DNA from 3 places in the Desulfofundulus sp. JL263-se genome. Region 1 is predicted to be linked to each of the others. Evidence: riboswitches for the same ligand, from Rfam matches in the RefSeq annotation. Region 1 holds a riboswitch; each other region holds the start of a gene.
The links. A riboswitch is a leader RNA that binds a small molecule or an ion and turns the genes downstream of it on or off. The one in region 1 is predicted to bind cyclic di-GMP.
Positions count from the first base shown of each region.

Region 2: another riboswitch for cyclic di-GMP. It lies ahead of ACX4JR_RS01165 (methyl-accepting chemotaxis protein); the one in region 1 lies ahead of ACX4JR_RS06450 (methyl-accepting chemotaxis protein).
Region 3: another riboswitch for cyclic di-GMP. It lies ahead of ACX4JR_RS13435 (hypothetical protein); the one in region 1 lies ahead of ACX4JR_RS06450 (methyl-accepting chemotaxis protein).

Region 1 covers NZ_CM149993.1:1,266,467-1,270,874, reverse strand. Annotated here, with positions in the region: gene ACX4JR_RS06455 (chemotaxis protein CheW) at 1-569, opposite strand, end outside; gene ACX4JR_RS06450 (methyl-accepting chemotaxis protein) at 582-2,528, opposite strand; cyclic di-GMP riboswitch class I at 2,687-2,771, opposite strand; gene ACX4JR_RS06445 (methyl-accepting chemotaxis protein) at 2,863-4,408, opposite strand, start outside.
Region 2 covers NZ_CM149993.1:217,560-221,967, forward strand. Annotated here, with positions in the region: gene ACX4JR_RS01145 (hypothetical protein) at 86-250, opposite strand; gene ACX4JR_RS01150 (hypothetical protein) at 388-816, opposite strand; gene ACX4JR_RS01155 (Hsp20/alpha crystallin family protein) at 838-1,272, opposite strand; gene ACX4JR_RS01160 (hypothetical protein) at 1,294-1,503, opposite strand; cyclic di-GMP riboswitch class I at 1,684-1,768, shown strand; gene ACX4JR_RS01165 (methyl-accepting chemotaxis protein) at 1,925-3,841, shown strand; gene ACX4JR_RS01170 (chemotaxis protein CheW) at 3,846-4,265, shown strand.
Region 3 covers NZ_CM149993.1:2,601,187-2,605,594, reverse strand. Annotated here, with positions in the region: gene ACX4JR_RS13440 (hypothetical protein) at 31-216, opposite strand; cyclic di-GMP riboswitch class I at 782-867, shown strand; gene ACX4JR_RS13435 (hypothetical protein) at 1,164-1,796, shown strand; gene ACX4JR_RS13430 (hypothetical protein) at 1,813-3,450, shown strand; gene ACX4JR_RS13425 (hypothetical protein) at 3,466-3,603, shown strand; partial or broken gene radC (RadC family protein) at 4,057-4,408, opposite strand, start outside.

The DNA.
Region 1 (4,408 bases):
GCATAATCCTCCCGAGCTACACGAAAGTTTACAAATTGCTCTATTTTTTCTGTTGCCTGATTTTCGGTTATCTGGGAGCTTCGGCGACTATTTTCCTCCATCCCCGACCGTCCCCCATTGTTGTTTATAATGTTCTTTTCTGCCTGACTAAACAGATAAGCAGGGTCAATAATCATTACTAAACGCTGCCCGTTATTTAGCTTGGCTACACCTTTTAAAAAATTTTTTTGATAGTCTTTTTCGGCAGTAATTTCCTCTATCTCTTCGGCATTAACTGTTATCACCTCGGATACCCTGTCTACTACACAGCCCAGTTTGTATCCATGAAAGTCCAGTACCGCTACGCGGGTTGCATCTGTATGATCCTTGCGGGGCAGGCCAAACTTCTCCCGGCCGTTGATGATCGTCAGGATATTGCTGCGCAAATTGGCCAACCCTTCAACATGGGCAGGAGCCTTCGGTAGGTGTACAATTCGGGGCATGCGGATGATTTCCTGCACGTAATCTATTTCAATACCGTAGTTTTCCTGTCCGAGATAGAAGGTGACCAGTTGATTGGTTACAGTCATTGCTTTCTCCCCCTAACCTTGCTGTAGTTGATCGGCTAGGGCAGCAATTTCCTCAATGGCGCGGGTCAGTTCACGGGCACCGGCAGCCTGCTGTCTGGCGGCGGATGCAGCCTGTTCCGTAGCCGCCGCGGCTTCATGGGCGGCTGCGGAAATCTGTTCCACTGCTTTCTTGGCCTGTTCTATGGCCGCCTGGTTGTCGGCTGCATTTTCAGCAATTTCCTTCGCACCGTTTAATATAACTTTCATTTCCGCCTCAATTTGCTCCAAACCAGATATGGTTTTCCTGGCTTTTTCCACTTCCTGCCGGGCATCGTTGGCCACCTGTTCTACATCACGCAGCACAGTTATTATTTGATCTTGAATTGCTTTTACCATATCCTTGATTTGCTCGGCGTTACGCGCACTGTCCTGGGCCAGGTTGCGAATATCCGAGGCTACCACGGCAAATCCTCTTCCGTACTCACCTGCACGGGCCGCTTCAATGGCGCCGCTTACGGCCAACATATTTGTTTGTATGCCCACACTAACAATAGTATCCACAATTTTATCAATTTGCCTGGCACTAACATCCAATTCTTTTAATTTTTTCAGGTTTTCAAGGTTGGCTTCCAGTGCCGCACTGATACCGGCTATTAAATCATCCGTATTAACCTTATTCTTTGCCAGTAAATCCGACAGGTTGGTGACTTTTTGCAGGGAAACCTCGGCTTTCTCAGCTATTTCGGTTAACTGCTGTTCTACCTTATTAGAAATAGAGGCAGACTCTTCACAGGACTTGGATTGTCTCTCGGCACCCTGAGCGGCCATGTTCAGGGCAGACATAATTTCACTGGCAGAGCGTTCAACCTGCTCAATGGCCGCGGAAAGCTCTTCCGCAGCGGCCGCCAGCCCCTCTGAAGACTTGCTGATATCGGTGGACGATCTTAATTCCTCTGCCATTTCTGCCAGCTCAACCGCGCTGGAACCAATATCCTCCAGGGCCTTAACCTGCTGTTCCACCACGCCGGATATTTCCTGGGAGGCCTGGGATTGTTCCTCGGCCGCTTTAGCAATATTAGCTGCACCTTGCTGAAAAATTTTGACGCTCTGCAGAGATTCATTGGATAAACTGTTTATTTCCTCCGCTGCGCTTACCACATCATTCATGTCTTCGCCAATCTGCACCAGGTCTTGCGAGATTGCCTGGCCTTTTTCCGACTGCTGCCGGACTGCATCGGCAGTGCCGTTAATATCTTTGGCAATAGCATTAACATCCTGCTGAATATTGCTCACCAGCTCGCGAATATCATTGGCGGCCTTTTCCGAGATTTCGGCCAGCGTCCGCACCTCATCGGCCACCACGGCAAACCCCTTTCCGTGTTCACCGGCCCTGGCCGCCTCAATAGCCGCGTTAAGCGCTAAAAGATTTGTCTGGTCGGCTATCTTAACCACTGTACTGATTATGTTGCCTATCTCTTCTGCCTGGTTTTCCAGTTCACCGACCAGCCTGGCCGACTCGGCGTTTGACTGGGCTGCAATATTAACACTATTTACTATTTCTCCTATATCAGCCGAAGTTGCCCTGACAACATTTTGGATGGCCTTTCCACGCTCAAGGGCTGTGCTTGCATTTCTTGCAGCCACCTCGACACCCCTGGTTATCTGGCTAATGGCAGCCAGTGATTCCTGGGCCGCACTGCTTGACTCTTCTGCCCCCGAAGCAATCTGTTCAACAGCAGACCGCAGTTCCTCCACCGCACTTGTGGATTCCTCTACACTGGATGATAACTCTTCAGTGGCAGCAGCAAGTCTTTCAGCAATTTGTTGCTGTTTGGCAAATGTGCGGGCCTGTCTGCGCTGGGCCTCCAGTTTTTTTGCCAGTTCTTTTTTGTTCATCTCTGCTTCCCGAATTTTGCTATCGTACCTCTTGCCGAGGTCGTCCTGCGGCGGAGGTGCCAGTGTCTTACCGCTCCCAGTCATCGTTAATCCCTCCTAAATTAATTTTTATTATAAATTAATTTTTATTAAAAGCATTAGTTTTAACATTAGTTTTAATCTTAGACTGATTAAAAGCACTCTTCTTACAAAAAATTACAAAAAAGGGGCCCCGCTACCCGGACCGCCCCACAAGCAACCTTATAAGCAGCCTGGCAGCCATAGCTCAAAAGCCTTAGGCCCAAAGCTTTGCGTCCCGACCTTTCGACCGGTTTGCCCGTTTTGATTCGACAATTTTCGCTTCCTTTTTTTCTTGATTATACCATATTTATGCATAAAAAACAAAGGAAACGTCACCCGCTGTGAAGCATTATATCTATCATGAGTTCGTGGTTTCGACCTCACCGCTGCCCTCATAACCATTTAATTCTATTACCGGAGCTACTCTAGTTCTAGAGTTGTCCACCTTAAATTTGGCTACAGTATTTTGCAGCTTACCGGCAATGTTGGCCAGCTCCTGGGCCGCACTGGATACCTGCTGGATGGTAGACGTAATCTGTTCATGAGACGCCGAAAGCTGCTGTGTGCCTTCAGCAGCCTGCCTGGAGCCGGCAGCCAGATCCTTGATCACAGCCGTGTTCCTTTCCACCGCCTTAATAATCTGCTCCAGGGCGGCACCGGCGTTATTGGCCACTTGAACTCCTTCGTCTACTTCCGCCACGCTGTTGTCAATGGCCGTTACGGCTTCCTTAACCCCAACCTGTATTTTTTCAATCAAGCCCGTTATTTCGCTTGCTGCTTCGGCAGACTGCTCGGCCAGTTTTCGAACTTCTTCAGCCACCACGGCAAATCCTCTGCCGTGTTCCCCGGCCCGGGCCGCCTCGATGGCAGCGTTTAAAGCCAAAAGATTGGTCTGGTCCGCTATATTGGTAATGGTATTGATAATTTGCCCGATTTGGTTAGACTGCTCCCCGAGATTCTTGATGGCCGCGGCAACGGTCTGGGATGACTGGGAAATGGAATTAATTTTTTCCACGGTTTCCTGCACGGCCCGGTTGCCTTCCTCCGCCACTTGCCGTACCTGCTCGGATTCTTCAGCTGCGGCTTCTGCACTTTCCGCCCCCTGGCTGGAGGTGGCCGCAACTTCGTTGGTGGTGCTGGCCACTTCTTCCACGGCAGCGCTCACTTCTTCGCTGGAGGAGGCCAGTTCCTGGCTGTAAGAAGCCAGTTTATCGGAATTATCTTGAATATCGGCAATCATGGTTTTTAGATTATCCACCATTTTCTGAAATGCTCCTGCCAGAAAACCGATTTCGTCCTTACTCTTGCCGGTCACGTCTACCTTCTTTGTTAAGTCTCCCCGGGCAACGGCTTCAGCTGTTTGACTCAGCTTTATTATGGGTTTGGATATGTAGTTGGCAATGAGCAGGGCGATGCCTAGCATGATAAGCATGGCAATTAGGGTTACCGAAAGGTTAGCATTACGGATAGTTCCCAGGGGTGCCAGTACGTCTGCTATGTCTGCTGTCTGAGCAATAGACCAACCGGTTGTTTCCACCCGGGCAAAGGCCAGCATTTTTTCGCTACCCTGATAGGCATAAGTCCCGTAACCCTTTTTTTCCTCAGTCATGCGACGAACCAATTCCGTTAAGCGGCTGTCACCGGCACTGGCGAGTTTTTTATTACCCACCCATTTGTTATCGGGATGAACAATGGTAGTCATGTCCGAGTTTTGTATGAATCCGTACCCGTACCCGCTTATCTTCATTTCTTTAACCAGTTCTTGCAAGTAGCCCAATGCAACACAAACACCCACTAATCCACTTGGTGTTGTTTCATTCCCCTTATATGTTGGGGCTACCACTACGATAATATCGTTACCCGTGGCTTTACTTACTATAGGATCAGAGACAACAGGTTTGCCT
Region 2 (4,408 bases), 1.0 Mb from region 1:
TTTGGGTTTCTATTTTTTTTACTCCCGATATGATATAAAAAGTGAGACGCCCCGTAAAAGGGGCGTTCCGCGGAATGAGACATAATTATTCTTTTTCCGCTTCTTGCTGCTCAACCCCTAAGATGGGGAAAAAGAACCAGGGGAAAAGAAACAGCCAGGGGAGAATAAAAAGCCAGGGGAAGAAGGGGAATCCCATGGTTTTGGCAGGCTTGCTGCCGGGTCTTCCTACAGGTCCGGAACCGTAACCCATAGATAAAATACCTCCTTAAATATTAAGTTTTTATTACTGGTTTTACAATATTCGGCTGTGAAGGAAAAGGTTACATTAAGCAATAAAAAATTTTTTGAAAAATTAAAATATCCGGGAACAAAATATCCCGGATATTTTTAGCAATCACCGTTCACATTACGGGATTTTTCTCTGTTTTCTTTATAACTTATATTACATTTGAGTTCTTTCCCCGGCTTGGGCCGCTTCTCAACTCCGGACCCGGGGGGCGGCGAATCGTTTCCCTGTTTCTTTACGCCCTGCGGCGGGATTCTCCCGCCGTAATTGGCCCCGATATTCAGCATCCCGCTCAATTCTTTTATTCCCATGGCGCCGATATTGTTGTTTAATTCTACTTTATCAACCTCAATTTTTTCCACGTAGAGCTGTTCTATTACCAGGGGGCATTCAGGCTTTTTTCGTTCCAAATCCCGTACTTTTTCTTCCAGCCTGCGCAACCTTTTCTCGATATTTCTGCGATCACCGCAAACTTTTTGTGCTAAATGCCCCAGTAAGCTTTTAAGTTTTTTGATCGTGCCACAGGACATAATTATCCCTACATTTATTTTTTATTCTATTTTTATGTTCTGCGCGGCAGCGCGTGGATCGCGGCGTAAGCGCACTTCAAGCAGCCCGTTGTTGAATTTTGCCGAAACCCCTTCCCCGCTTACAATTTCCGGCAGCTGAATTGTCCGCTCAAAGGGCCCGTAAAACCTCTCGGCAGTTATACTGGTATGGTTTGGATAGGGGGGCCGGACAACTCCCTTTATTCGCAGGCGGTCTCCTAAAACAGTAAGTTTTATGTCATCTTTATTTAATCCCGGTATTTCTATTAAGACAATAATTTCTGTTTGGTTTTTAAAAACATCGGCTCGCGGGAAATTTGATTCTGTCGCGAGCATTTTCCAAAAACCGGACAAAAATTCATTGTTAAATATCTCCGACCAGAAATCTTTACCGTACATTTTTTGGGCAAATTCCTGCCAGCGCAGTAATTTATCCATATCCAATTAACTCACTCTCCATCAGCGGGAGGGGCTCGCAAACATTGACCGGGCCTTTTGGAAACTGTCATACATGGCGTCAATGCCTTCCCGCATGGCGGCCAGAGTGCGATAGGTTTGCTCTGAAAAATCTTTTAAAAATCGCAGCTTTGCACCGGCCTGGCTGTCAGTACTGAGTGTGAGCAGAATGAGAATTAAAAATAATGTGAAGGGGTTGATATTATTGGGCAATTACCCACCCTCCTTCCACCGCAATGAATTTTCTACTTATTGTATGCGGCGGCAGGAAAAAGGTGAAAGGCGTTCTACTTAGTTGATTTATGATTATATTTATCGAAGTTTTGTACAAAGAACTTTATAATTTTTATAATATTATGGTATTATTACTAATATAGTTTTTTTTACTAAAACTTAAAAACCGGGCAAACCGGCCGAAAGGCCGGGGCGCAAAGTCATGGGCCTAAGGCTTTCACGCTATGGCTGCCAGGCTGCTTAAATATTGTGTTTAAGCATAAGGGCCATAGTGTATCTATGGCCCTTATGCTTATGTATCGGGGAAGGAGGGGGTATTTTAAAGGACTGGTCGCGTAGAATTTCATGCAGGGGGAGAGGAGTTTAATTTTCACACTGTTCAAAAAAAGGGGTAGATATCATGTTTAACAGCATTAAGACAAAATTGTCACTGATTTTAATATTGGTTACCGCACTGATTTTAATATCCTTATCCTGGCTGAACTATAACCGGGCGGCCTCCATTTTAAAGGCTGAAATTACTGAAGCCGCCTCCAACGGGGTCCGGCATAATGCCGAAGTGGTCACTAACTGGTTGAAAGGTATTGAAAACGAAGTGGTCACCCTGGCCAATACACCGGCCATAAAGAGCATGGACTGGGAAAGACAATACCCGGTTTTAGAAAAAATTGCCCGGCGCCACTCTGATTATGAAATGTTTGTGGTGTCGGACAGCACCGGCAGTGCCCATACCACTACCGGTGGGGATACAATCTATGACATATCTGACCGGGAATATTTTCAGGAAGTGATGCAAACCGGCAAGATCGTTGTTTCCGACCCTATTATAAGCAAGTCCTCGAAACAAATGGTAGTGGCCATAGCCGCTCCCATTTATCAAGATAACGATAGTTTGTCACCGGTGGGTTTGTTGGCAGTCACGGTTACCCTGGAGTATTTACAGGATCTGGTCAGGGGAATGAACATAGGGGGCCACGGTTATGGTACTATAATTAACAGTGATATGACCATAATTGCCCACCCGGATAAACAGTGGGTGAATAATAAAAAGATATGGGAACAGAGTGATTCCCTGTACGAGCTGGGAAAGAAGGCGGCGGCAGGTGAAGAGGGGTACGGCCGGTATATTTTCCAGGGGGTAAGTAAAGAAGCGGCCTATGCTCCCATAAAAATCGCCAACTGGTCCATATTCCAAACGGCCAATACCGCCGACGTTATGGCGCCCCTGGCCCAAATTAAAAGGATATCAGTACTGTTTACCCTGGGTGCCGTCATAATAATGTTGCTCATTTCTGTTATCATTGCCACTTACATTGCCAGGCCCATAGTTTCTCTCAGCAAAATAGCCGGGGCTGTGGCCCAGGGTGATTTAACTCAGAAGGTCGATACGGGACGCGGCAGGAAGGATGAAATCGGGAACCTGGCCGCAGCATTCCAGGAAATGGTAGAAAACCTGAAATCCATGATTACCAGCGTCAAGAAGAGCTCTGAGAAGCTGGCCTCCCACGGCCAGGAACTGGCTTCCACCAGTGAAGAGGTGAGCGCCACCGTGGAAGAGGTGGCCAGTACCACCAGCGAGGTTGCGGCCACCTCCGGTCAGGGAGCGGAAAATGCGGAAACCGCGGCAGGGGAGTCCGAGCAGGTTCGCCAGGTGGCGGAAGAGGGCAACCGGGCCGTGCAGGAAACGGTGGAAAAAATCAATTCTATCGCCCGCTCGGCACAGACCGTTGCCGCTGCCGTCAAAAACCTGGGAGAACAGTCCACCCAGATCGGGCAGATCATCAGTACCATCACTGACATAGCGGACCAGACGAACCTCCTGGCTTTAAATGCCGCCATCGAGGCGGCCCGGGCCGGGGAACACGGCCGGGGATTCGCCGTTGTGGCCGAGGAAGTTCGCAAGCTGGCGGAGCAATCGGCCGGGGCGGCGAATGAGATTACAGGTTTGATAGAAAAGATACAGGTAGGTGTGGGAGAGGCCGTTACGGCCATTGACCACAGCGTGGCGGAAGTGAACGAAGGGGTGCAGGTGGCCAATAACGCCGGAGCCGCCCTGGAGGAAATTATTAAGGCGGTGGAGAAGAATACGACGATGATAAGAGACGTGGCCGCCGGCGCCAAACAGGTCAGCGAGGGTGTGCAGCAGCTGTCCGCCTCCAGCGAACAGATTACCTCTGCCGTCCAGCAGGTATCCGGCGCGGCTCAGGAATTGGCCAACATTGCCGAAGAGCTGCAAAATACGGTGGAGAAGTTCAAGGTGGACGAGACCGGGCCGGCAGATTCCGAACCTTCAGGGGATGATAAAGAGGAGGCTTAAAAAAATGGCGGAACAAGAGCAGATTGTGGTGTTCGGATTGAATAAACAGAAATATGCCCTGCCGATTCAGCATGTATCGGAAATTATTCGCATGATGGATATCACACCGGTTCCCAATACTGACTATTACTGCAAGGGCATTATCAATCTCAGGGGGTCGATTGTTCCGGTAGTAAGTTTAAATTTGCGCCTGGGGATGGAAGAGGGCGAAATTAATAATGATTCCCGGATTGTGGTGGTGGAAAAAAACGATATTAAATTAGGGCTTATAGTTGACAGCGTCTATTCAGTGGCCCGGTATTCGGAAGATAAAGTGGAAGCACCGGAATCTTTGAATTCTGAAGGTCAGTTTATTAAGGGGGTTGTTCACCACGGAGAAGATATTATACTGCTGTTAGATTTGGATAAAATAATTATAAATTGATGATAACCGGGCAGAGCCCGGTAAATTTTTTCTCCCGCGCGGGTCTGTATTGTTGACATTTTTTCCAATTTATTGTACTATAAATTGGAAAAAATTATATAATTAATCAAAGCTTTAATTAAAAACATTTATTTTATTTCTTG
Region 3 (4,408 bases), 1.3 Mb from region 1:
ACCATAACGGATGATAATCTTGGCTTTCTGCTAGGACAAAATAACATCTTCCTTCTTAAGGTAAACACCTTCGGACACCCGCAGCCTTCCTTGGAGTATAAGCATGATTACCGCAGCATCCCTGAAAATATCATACTTCTTTGAGATAGCCCGCAATAGCTGCAGCTGTTCCTTCTTTGATAACCATTTCGCTCTCCTTCTAGGCCATGCTGGCAATATCCTCCTTTTAATAGCCCATTTACAAAATACTAAGGGCTACCATTGCTTTATTATAAGTGGCTGGTTTCTTATTACTCATTAAGCAAGCGTTTATACTTGCTAAACTCAACGGGTGTAAGGCAGGAAGGGGAGAAGACTTCTCCCATTGATTTTCATACCAGAGAGAAAATAGACTCACCTGCTGGTCTTTTTGTCGGTGCTAATTAAGTATTGTTCAAATTCCGTTAACCGCTCCGGGGTAACTGTATCCATACCATTATCCCTCTCAAGCTTGTGTATCTATATTTCCAGCAGATTTGGTTTCGCTTATTCCGCGAAATGAAAAATACTCTGTAATTATAGGATTTAAAGCTTTATAAAATGGCAAAAAAGTTCTAATTCTTTGCAGGAAATTTATATAATGTATAGAAATATTGAATTATTAGAATAACTTACCTTATTAAGCAGTATATGCCAACACATTTCAACAATATTTGGCATTATGACACCTAGTACCTTTACACTGCTAAATATATCAAGTTTACTTTCGCCATCTTATTGTATATTCTTGTTAGCTTTATTTTTAAAAACCGGGCAAACCGGTCGAAAGACCGGGACGCAAAGCTATGGGCCTAAGGCTTTGAAAGCTATGGCTGCCAAGCTGCTTAAAGAATGCTTGATTTTTAATCAAAAGCGGCCATAAGCAGCATGGTCGTTTTTTCTGCTTTTAGTGATTACTAAAATAAAATACCTAACCCAACAGGCTCCTTTCCTATAAATGACAGAAAGTTTGTTCTTTCTAAAAAAGATCGAGCAGCTACCCTTGATATGGAGCCCTGCACCCATGTTTATAGGGGCCAGCGCAGAAGCCATCGCTTTGCTTTGCGGCTCCCATCAAATAGAGTAATAGGTTACATATGCCTCAAAAGAGCAACTCATAAATAAATTAGGAAGGTGAGAAAAAAATGTCTGCAGCCCTGTATAGTTTTATATTCGGTAAAATGACAGGCTTAAATATGACTTCTGGGTTAATGTCCTTACCAATGGTCGGAGATACACTTGGCGACTACTGGGTTGGCGATATCTTTGGTGACAAGTCATTCATCGTGCAGGAAAACCTTGATGGCAGTTATGACATAATCGACGCGCTTGGTAGCCAAGGAAGTATAATTGCCGGTTCTCTTCAGCGTAATCATTTCGGTGGATTTGATTTTTATGAGGGAAGCAGCGTTTTGGGACATAAAATTGGCAGTTCACGTCCTAATGTTTTTGGAGGAGAAACTTTTGAAAGTGCAGATGGTGGGATAGAGCTTACATCCATGCCAAATGCCATGGGCGGGCATTCAGTGTTCCAAGACGGTCACCTCGTCTTTTCTTCGGCATCCAATGGGATGGGGGGCGAAACCGTCGTGTCCGAAAGTTCAAACCATGCCGATATCGAATACCCAGAAGTGGATTTCATAAGGGATTTTAGCCCTCTGGGCCACGTAGAAAATATGAGTACAAGTTTAGATTTCTCTGAGGTGCACGACATTCTTGAAGGTCTTGATGCCATAGATGGTGTCAGCAGCGGCCTCGATATTTTCGACTTGTTCTAAATGTTGGGGGGTTAATATGAAAGTAAGCTATGCACAACTTGAAACTTACTTTCGCCAGCCAAAATCGCAGTACCGCGACCTGGAAAATCACTTGAAACAAAAACTGCCTTCCAATATTTTTAATTACCTTGCAAAATATATCCCTGCAAAGGCCAGTGCAGATGTAAAAAAAGCGATAGCACCGATAGAATCAAGGCTTTCAAAGCTTGTTAAGTTAGAGCGAGAGGCTAAACGTGAAGATTGCACTCTTTCCTTTAAAGAGCTCATGGAGACATATTTCCGTGTGGCAAACCCAAAAGAGCTTGCCGAGGAAATAGAGCAGTTATTTGACTTTACACACCTACTAAATGAATATAAGGTACTCCTTGATAGTCTAGCTAAAAACCTCCCGGACAAAAGATTAGCTCAGCGGTACTGCTTTTCGGATAAACTGGCGGGACTCCTGCGGTCTTCGATGGCTATACATTCCAAAGAGCTTGCAAGTAAGCTGAGGGAATTAACAATAAGTATGCATCAATTTGTTGAGACTACCCGGGAAATATCTGCACAAAAGGATGTAAAAAAAGTAGCAACCGTGGCAGGTTCTATCCTTGGGGCCATTGCTATTCCCATTCCCTTTGTTGGAGGGCGAATAGCCAGGGGGATTATTAACGAAGCATTTGGTCATGATAGAAAACTGGTTAATGCAGTAAATAATATAGATAATAGAGAGAAAGAATTCATAAAACAGCTAAAACAATTTCTTAACTTCTATGAAGAAGCCTACAAGCTTACTTTATTGACCTTTTTCGGCGGGCTAGCGGAGAAGCTCACAGAAGACCTCCCGGCCCTTGGGTTGGAGTTCAAAGGTGTAGACCTGGAAAGTAAGCGGTTTTATATAAATCTTGTGCCGAAAGCACAGAATCAAGTCCAAAAATGGTTTGACTATATATCAAATAACATTTCGAAAATGCTTAGTAATAATGAGTTAGAAAAGGCGTCAACTGCTATATCTGAATTGTATGAATATGTAACTAATTTTCATCCAGTTGCTCGGGTAAAAATAAACGGCAGGAGTATAGGATACTTTACAGCAATTTATTATGCTGCTGTACTGGTTAAGTCAGCCGAAAAGGATTGGAACAGCGGCAAGCGTAAAAAAGCGGTAGATAAATACCTCTATATTTTCTCTGACTTGAGCCATGCTCTTGAGTGCAGTGACCTTAAGAGCATATGTTCTCTAACTCTGGAAGATATTGCAGCGAGAATTATAGCTTACGCAGGTACCCCGTCCGTAAAGACAGTAGAGGCTGATTCGCTGTATAAGTCCCTGCTGAACTTCACTGCTACCAAGTACAACGAGCTAAAGGAGGGCAGGGAGGAATTTCCAGGTGAGCAGCTTTCGGACGGTTTTTTAACCCTTATCTGGGTCCTTGCTACCTACCTTAAAGAGAATGGGCGTTTCTGGCCTGAAATCAAATCTATACATACTCTGATTAACCGCTCCAGGGCTGAGGCTTTTAAGGCTGTGGTCCGTAATCGAGAACTAAAACAGCTGCCGGGAGACTTTTACCGACAGGTAAGAAAAGAGGTAATAGCTTCTGTAATCCAAAAACTTATCTGGGTTACGGGTGCAGCAGGTCTTGCCACGGTGATTTATTATCTTATAAAGTAACGGAGTTGATCTCCTATGCTGGAGTTACTGGCGAAAATACTAGCAGTGGGTCTGATTGTGGTGCTGGGCATTCTCCTACTGTCATACGCCTGGCCGATTTTGGTGCTTATCCTGGTGTATTTTATGGTAAAAGCTTTGTGGAGTGCTTTGTAAGAGAGGGGTTTTACCCACGGCTGGTACTCTAACATTTAAGCATTTTCTACTAATATTACATACAGGAAGAAGGGCTTATAAAAAAGGTGGGTTATCCTTTTGCCGGAGGTATGCGAGTGTAAATACAATTTCACACTAAATCTGGTGCTTATCGCAGATGGGATCTCCTAAAGTACCACAAATGGTAGAACAGTGAAGGTTATCCTTAGGGCTAAAAGAAGAAAGAAATTTCTTTGGAGTGTCTATTTAACCATGCCGACTCCTACGACAACATAACTAGTGACCGCCCTTGCCGCAAGGCCATGTCCCATGATGAAACCGTAGCCGAACTTAAGAGGTATGCCGGTATTCAGTTTAACCTATAGTTGGTAATAGAAGTTTATACGGTGCTTGAAAACAGAAGACGGTTAACAGATAAATGGAAGCCTTTTTTATAACATGTGATATTAGCTTTTATAGCAATCCTTTTTCCTTAAGGCTAGTGAAGACGCCATCGCCGATTATAACACGATCCAGCATTCAATACCTAGGATTTCACCGGCCTCAGCTGACCGCCGGGTTACATCAATAATATCCTGACTACTTGGAGTAGGGTCCCCGCTGGGATGATTATGCACTAGAATTACTGCGGCAGCGCTGTTTTTAATCGCAGACTTAAAAAGCTCTCTGGGATGGACGGCTGATGAATTTAGCGTGCCTATCGATATCGTTTCAATTTTAAATATCCGGTTTTTGGTATTTAACAATATAACCCGGAAATGCTCCCTATCCAGAAACCTCATCTCATTCAGTAATAAGTTGTAAG